Regions from separate parts of the Comamonas sp. GCA5 genome, predicted to be linked through region 2. Evidence: predicted binding sites of a transcription regulator. Region 2 holds the regulator's gene; each other region holds the start of a gene.
What was found. The regulator FNR, encoded in region 2, switches genes on or off when oxygen is low (the NO sensors DNR and NnrR bind a similar motif). The targets are predictions, from matches to a motif close to TTGATNNNNATCAA.
Positions count from the first base shown of each region.

Region 1: the regulator FNR is predicted to act here: its motif matches at 740-753, upstream of SJH88_RS05165 (PHA/PHB synthase family protein).
Region 3: the regulator FNR is predicted to act here: its motif matches at 1,437-1,450, upstream of azu (azurin).

Region 1 covers NZ_JAZHFR010000013.1:14,732-16,998, forward strand. Annotated here, with positions in the region: gene pgeF (peptidoglycan editing factor PgeF) at 1-460, shown strand, start outside; gene SJH88_RS05160 (hypothetical protein) at 377-694, opposite strand; gene SJH88_RS05165 (PHA/PHB synthase family protein) at 873-2,267, shown strand, end outside.
Region 2 covers NZ_JAZHFR010000012.1:23,324-25,590, forward strand. Annotated here, with positions in the region: gene SJH88_RS04850 (hypothetical protein) at 123-428, shown strand; gene fnr (fumarate/nitrate reduction transcriptional regulator Fnr) at 498-1,223, opposite strand; gene hemN (oxygen-independent coproporphyrinogen III oxidase) at 1,429-2,267, shown strand, end outside.
Region 3 covers NZ_JAZHFR010000050.1:4,923-7,189, forward strand. Annotated here, with positions in the region: gene SJH88_RS12345 (hypothetical protein) at 1-98, opposite strand, end outside; gene SJH88_RS12350 (MBL fold metallo-hydrolase) at 98-736, opposite strand; gene azu (azurin) at 836-1,291, opposite strand; gene SJH88_RS12360 (flavin reductase family protein) at 1,718-2,224, shown strand.

The sequences.
Region 1 (2,267 bases), on a different contig from region 2:
GGGCCGGGTCGTGGCGGCGGCGCATGCCGGCTGGCGCGGGCTGGCGGGCCAGGACGGGCATGGTGTGCTGGAGGCCCTGTGGCTGGCTTATGCCCGCCAGCTGGGTATGCCTGCCGATGCTGCCCTGGCTGCGCAGACCCAGGTCTGGCTGGGGCCGTGCATCGGTCCGCAAGCCTTCGAGGTGGGGGAGGACGTGCGGGCTGCGTTCACCGGCCGTGACGCGGGTGCCGACCCATGCTTTCAGGCGCGTGCCGGGGCTCCGGGCAAGTGGATGGCCGACCTGTCGGGCCTGGCCCGGCGGCGGTTGGCGCAACTGGGTCTGACGCAGCTGTATGGCAACGATGGCACGGCGGCCTGGTGCACGTTCAGCGACGCCTCAAGGTTCTTTTCGCACCGCCGCGATGCCGGCGTCCTCGGCAGCACCGGGCGCATGGCCGCCTGCATCTGGAAGACTCGCTGACGGGGCGGCGGCCGCCTGGGCTGCATCCCAGGCGCGTTGCTCGGCCTCCCGCCGGGCCTTGAGGCGGCGCTTGCGCGCGGGCGTGCCCAGGATGTAAACCAGGATGGACATGGGCAGCAGCCCATACAGCACAAAAGTGATGACGGCTCCCAGGATGCTGCCTTGTGGGCTGGCCGCCTCGGCCAGCGCCATCATCAGCGTCACATAGAACCAAGCAATGACAATCAGGTACATGGCTGAAATGTGCCTGATGCAGCACCTTCCTTGGAGATAGTGGGCTTGATTCGCGTCAATGAGCCCGGTTTTTGCTTGGGGCAGGGGCGGCGCTGGATTGCCAGACACATGCTGCTGCGCAACAATCAATCCAGCGGCACAGCACGCACCGTGCTGGCCTGCACACACAGGAGACAACATGGCTTCGGAAGCTTCTTGGGATCAGAGCGCGCAACAGTTCCAGCAATTCTTTGCCGACCAGTGGGCCAAGGCCGTGGCGGCCTTTCCGACAGTTCCGGCTGGCGCTGCGGGTCCTGCCGCAGTGCAGCTGGATGCGGCCAAGCTGCAGGAACTGCAACAGCACTACGTGCGCGAAGCCACCGCTCTCTGGAGCCAGGGCGTGGCCCAGCCTTCGGCCCTCAAAGACAAGCGCTTCGGCGCGGCCGCCTGGGCCGAGAACCCCTTGTCCGCGTGGACGGCGAATGCCTACCTGCTCAACGCCCAGGCCCTGACCGGCATGGCCGAGGCCGTGCAGGCCGACGCCAAGACGCGCGAACGCATCCGCTTTGCCGTAGAACAATGGGTGGCAGCCATGTCGCCCAGCAACTTCCTGGCCTTGAACCCCGAGGCCCAGCAAAAAGCGATTGCCACGAAGGGCCAAAGCCTGGCCCAGGGCATACAGAACCTGTTGCACGACATGGGCCAGGGCCATGTCTCGATGACCGACGAGAGCGTGTTCGAGGTGGGCAAGAACGTGGCCACCAGCGAAGGTGCGGTGGTCTACGAGAACGACATCTTCCAGCTGATCGAATACAAGCCGCTCACGGCCAAGGTGCATGAGCGGCCCTTCCTGCTGGTACCGCCGTGCATCAACAAGTACTACATCCTGGACTTGCAACCGGAGAATTCGCTGATCCGCTATGCGGTCAGCCAGGGCCACCGCACTTTTGTCGTCAGCTGGCGCAACCCGGACGAATCGCTGGGCCATCTGACCTGGGACGACTACATCGAGCATGCCGTGCTCCAGGCGATTGCCGTCACGCAGGAGATCGGTGGGGCCGACCAGATCAACGCCCTGGGCTTTTGCGTCGGCGGCACCATGCTGTCGGCGGCCCTGGCCGTGCTGGCGGCGCGCCAGCAGGCGCCGGTGGCCAGCGCCACCTTGCTGACCACCCTGGTGGACTTCACCGACACCGGCGTGCTGGATGTCTTCATCGACGAAGCCTTTGTCCAGATGCGCGAGCTGCAAATGGGCAAGGGCGGCCTGTTGCAAGGCCAGGAGCTGGCCTCTACCTTCAGCTTTCTGCGCCCCAACGACTTGGTCTGGAACTACGTGGTCGGCAATTACCTGAAGGGCGAAACCCCGCCGCCTTTTGACCTGCTGTACTGGAACAGCGACGCTACCAACCTGCCCGGGCCCTGGTATGCCTGGTACCTGCGCAACATGTACCTGGAGAACAACCTGGTCAAACCCGGGCATCTGACGGTGTGCGGCCAGGCTCTGGATCTGGGCCGTGTGGACGTGCCCCTGTACATCTACGGCTCGCGCGAGGACCACATTGTGCCGATTGGCGGTTCCTACGCATCCACCCAG
Region 2 (2,267 bases):
TTTGAAATTCAATGGAATCAAGCGCTGGCAGCTATGTTTTTTTATTCAGTGTTTGTCCCACAAGCATGGTTCAGCGGCTGTGGACACAATTTAGGTACAACCTCTTGCGAAGGAGTGCTTTTATGTGGACACGACGCTGGATGTGGATTGGCTGGCCGGCCTTTGTGGCGGCCGGCGTGATGGAGATGCTGGTCTTTGCGGCGTTTGACCCGCACGACATGCTGTGGATGGGGCAGACGGTGGAGCTGTCGCGCACGGCCATCTACACCCTGGCATTCTTTGCGTTCTGGGCGGTCTTCGCCGTGGCCGGCTGGATGACCATGGTGCTGGCCCTGCCCAGCGCAGCGGTCAATGCCCAAGCCCAGGCGCCGTCGACTGGGCTTGGCGACCCCGAGCGGCTGCAAGCCTGCTATCCCAACAACGCTTGAATGAAAAAAGCCTTCCTGTTGATGCAGGAAGGCTTTTTTCGTGGACCTGCTCTGAGGCAGCGGCAGTGGTTATTTGTTGCAGTCTTGGTGGCTGTTAACCAGGCGTTGCAGCGCGGCGGTATCAAGAATGCGCACGTGGCGTTGTTTGACCTCCACCATACCTTCTTCGACGAACTTCGAGAAAGTGCGGCTGACCGTCTCCAGCTTCAGGCCCAGGTAGCTGCCGATCTCTTCGCGCGTCATGCGCAGCACCAGTTCCGACGACGAGAAGCCGCGTGCGTGCAGACGCTGCACCAGATTCAGGATGAAGGCCGCCAGGCGTTCCTCAGCGCGCATGCTGCCCAGCAGCAGCATCACGCCGTGCTCGCGCACGATCTCGCGGCTCATGACCTTGTGCACGTGGGTCTGCAGGGCCGTCACTTCGCGCGACACCTCCTCCAGCCCGTCAAACGGCATCACGCACACTTCGGCATCTTCCAGGGCCACTGCATCGCAGGTGTGGTGGTCATGCACGATGCCATCCAGACCAATGATCTCGCCGGCCATCTGAAAGCCTGTCACCTGGTCGCGACCATCTTCGGTAGCCACGCAGGTCTTGAAAAAGCCTGTGCGGATGGCATACAGCGATGTGAAGGGCTCCCCGTTGCGGAACAGCGTGCCGCCGCGCTTGACCTTGCGGCGGGTGGCCACAATTTCGTCGATGCGCTGCAACTGCTGCTCACTCAGCCCCGCGGGCATGCACAGCTCGCGCAGGTTGCAGTTGGAACAGGTTACTTTGATGGTTGGAGGGGTCATGTACTCGGACGCGGCGTGGTGCAGGCGATCTTGCGGGTCACGCGGTGCGTTAAAAGTCGGTAAAAAAAGAAGCTGTTACAACTGGGATTGCGGTGAATGATGCTTGTCAAAATTGTGGCATTGCTTGATCGCAGACCTCTTGATTCACGTCAAGGATGGTTGCGGGCCATTGGTGCACAGTCTAACAATCAAGGAAAAAAGATTCATGACTGTCGTCACACCCGAACTCCTGCGTCGTTACGACGTACCTGGTCCACGCTATACCTCTTACCCCACAGCAGACAGGTTTGTGGAAGCGTTTGGTGATAGCGACTATATCTTGGCTCTGAAGCAACGCAAAGTCGCTGCGGCTGCCAAGCAGCCGATGTCGCTGTATGTGCACATCCCGTTTTGCGAATCGCTGTGCTATTACTGCGCGTGCAACAAGATCGTGACCAAGCACCATGAGCGTGCGGCCACGTACATGCGCTATCTGGAGCGCGAGGTCGATCTGCACCTGCAGCACTGCGGGCGGGGGCAGGTGGTCAGCCAGTTCCATGTCGGCGGAGGAACGCCCACGTTCCTGTCCGATGACGAGTTGCGTGAGCTGTGGCAGATGCTGCGCGAGCGTTTCGCCTTTGATCCTGCTGGCGAGTATTCCATCGAGGTGGACCCGCGCACGGTGACGCGCGAGCGCCTGGCTGTGCTCAAGGAAGTTGGCTTCAACCGCCTGAGTTTCGGCGTGCAGGACTTCGATCCCGATGTGCAAAAGGCCGTGCACCGCGAGCAGCCCGCCGAGCAGGTGTTTGATCTGGTGGCCGCTGCGCGCGAACTGGGATTCCAGTCCATCAATGTGGACCTGATTTATGGCCTGCCCAAGCAGAATGCGCAATCGTTTGCGCGCACGCTGCAACAGGTGGCGCAACTGCGCCCGGACCGTATTGCCTTGTATGCCTACGCCCACTTGCCCGAGCGTTTCAAGGCCCAGCGCCGCATCCTGCAGCAGGACTTGCCGCCTGCGGCAGACAAAGTGAACATGCTGTCGGCGGCCATCGCGAGTTTCAT
Region 3 (2,267 bases), on a different contig from region 2:
CACGCGGCCCAGCCGGCCGCCAGGGCGGGCACGACCAGCAGGCCAAGCACCGCGGCCAGGGCCAGCAACCACACGCAATGGCGTGCCGTGGCGGCCATCAGGTGTTGCCGACGTAGGGATTGGTTTTGCGTTCGCGCCCGAAGCTGCTTTCCGGGCCGTGGCCGGGGATGAACACGGTCTGGTCGCCCATGGGCCACAGGCGCTGGACGATGGAGTCGATCAGCTGCTGGTGGTTGCCCTGGGGAAAGTCGGTGCGGCCGATGCTGCCGGCAAACAGCACGTCGCCGACGAAGCAGCGCTTGGCCTGCGGGGCGTGGAAGACCACGTGGCCCGGCGTGTGGCCGGGGCAGTGGCGCACCTGCAGCACCTCCTGGCCGATGGCCACGGTGTCGCCGTCGTGCAGCCAGCGCGTGGGCTCGAACGGTTCGGCCGGGGGGAAGCCGAACATGGCGCCCTGCTGGGGCAGGCCGGCGATCCAGAAGCGGTCGCCCTCGTGCGGGCCGATGATGTCCAGCTGGCGCTTGCGCGCCAACTCGGCCACGGCGCCGGCATGGTCGATGTGGGCGTGCGTCAGCCAGATGGCCTTGAGCTGCAGGCCCAGGCGCTCCAGCTCCCACTCGATGATGTCGATGTCGCCGCCGGGGTCGATCACGGCCGCCTCCAGCGTCTGGTCGCACCAGACCAGGGAGCAGTTTTGCTGGAAGGCGGTGACAGGAATCGTGTGGTACTGGAACATGGCGGTCTCTGCAAAGTGGCTGCTGCGATTGTGCCCAAGCCCGGGCCGGAAAAAAGCCGGGCGCCGGACTGCAGGCCCACCTTCTGTGAGGAGCGCCGCTCAGCTGCCCAGCTTGAGCACGCCGCGCATGATGAAGGAGTGGCCCGGGAAGGAGCAGAAGTAGGTGTACTCGGTGCCGGCCTTGAGCTTGGCGACGTCCAGGTTCACCGAGGTGGTCTCGCCGCCGCCAATCATCTTGGTGAACGCCAGCACGCGCGCATCGCCGGGCTTGACGTACTCGTTGGCTGCACCGGCCTTCAGGCCATCGGCGGCCGCGGCGTTGGTGTCGGCCGTGGTGGCCAGCACGATGTTGTGGCCCATGGTGGACTTGGACATCTTGCCGGTGTGCTTCAAGGTCATGGTGAAGCTGGTGCAGGACTTGGGCACTTCCACGCTCTTGATGTTGAACTGCATCTGGTCATTGCCTTCGATGGTGACGGAGCAGTCGGCCGCCAGGACCGGGGTGGCAAGGCTTCCAAGGGCCAGCAGGGCAACAGTCGTGCAGATTTTTTTCACGCAAACATCCTTTGCATCAAGGGGGAGGAAAGATGGCGCAACGCCGGCGGCGCTGCTTCTGTCGGCATTCTGAAAGCAATCCCGGACAAAATCCGCCTTGTTCGGCGTACGTGCCACAACGCGGGGGCGGTTTGCTGCGCCTCCTTTGACCCCTATCAAACCGCGGGGCGTCACCCAGCCCCTGGCTGCTGCATTTACAGAAGCTGATGGCGCTTTCTCCATCAACGTTTCAGGCATTTGGATATCTGAAAACCTTATTTATCAACCGCAGGCAGCTATCAAAAAATACAGCCCCTGTGCCGCAGGCGACGCCCGCCCGCGCTGCGGGCGGCCAGGCCGGCTAGCATCGGCACGCACATTAGCCCCACCCACACAGCGCTCTATCAGAGTTTGCATAATCTCCCACCTACTTAGATCAACGCTGTCGTGAATACCCCCTCTCTTGCGGCACCGCCCGACGCGGCCGCTTTCACCGAACGAGATTTCCGCAACGCCCTGGGCCAGTTCGCCACGGGCGTGACGGTGGTGACGACGGCGGATGACCAGGGCCGGCCCGTGGGCATGACGGTGAGTTCCTTCAACTCGGTGTCGTTGCAACCCGCCCTGGTGCTGTGGAGCCTGGGCTGCCACGCCGGCAGCTACCCGGTGTTTGCGCAGTGCTCGCACTACGCCATCCACGTGCTGGCCGCGCACGACAAGCCGCTGGCCCTGCAGTTCGCGCAGCGCGGGGTGGACCGCTTTGCCGGCATCGCCTGGCAGCCCAACGCCCAGGGCGTGCCCGTGCTGGAGGGGGCGCTGGCCACCTTCGAATGCCGCGCGCGCAGCCAGTACCGCGAAGGCGACCACTTGATCCTGGTCGGCGAGGTGCTGGCCTGCCGCCACGCGGCCCACGCCACGCCGCTGCTGTACCACCGCGGCCGCATGCAGGACTGAGCGGCCCTTCACCATCTCCATCAAAAAACCGCAGACCCGGTCC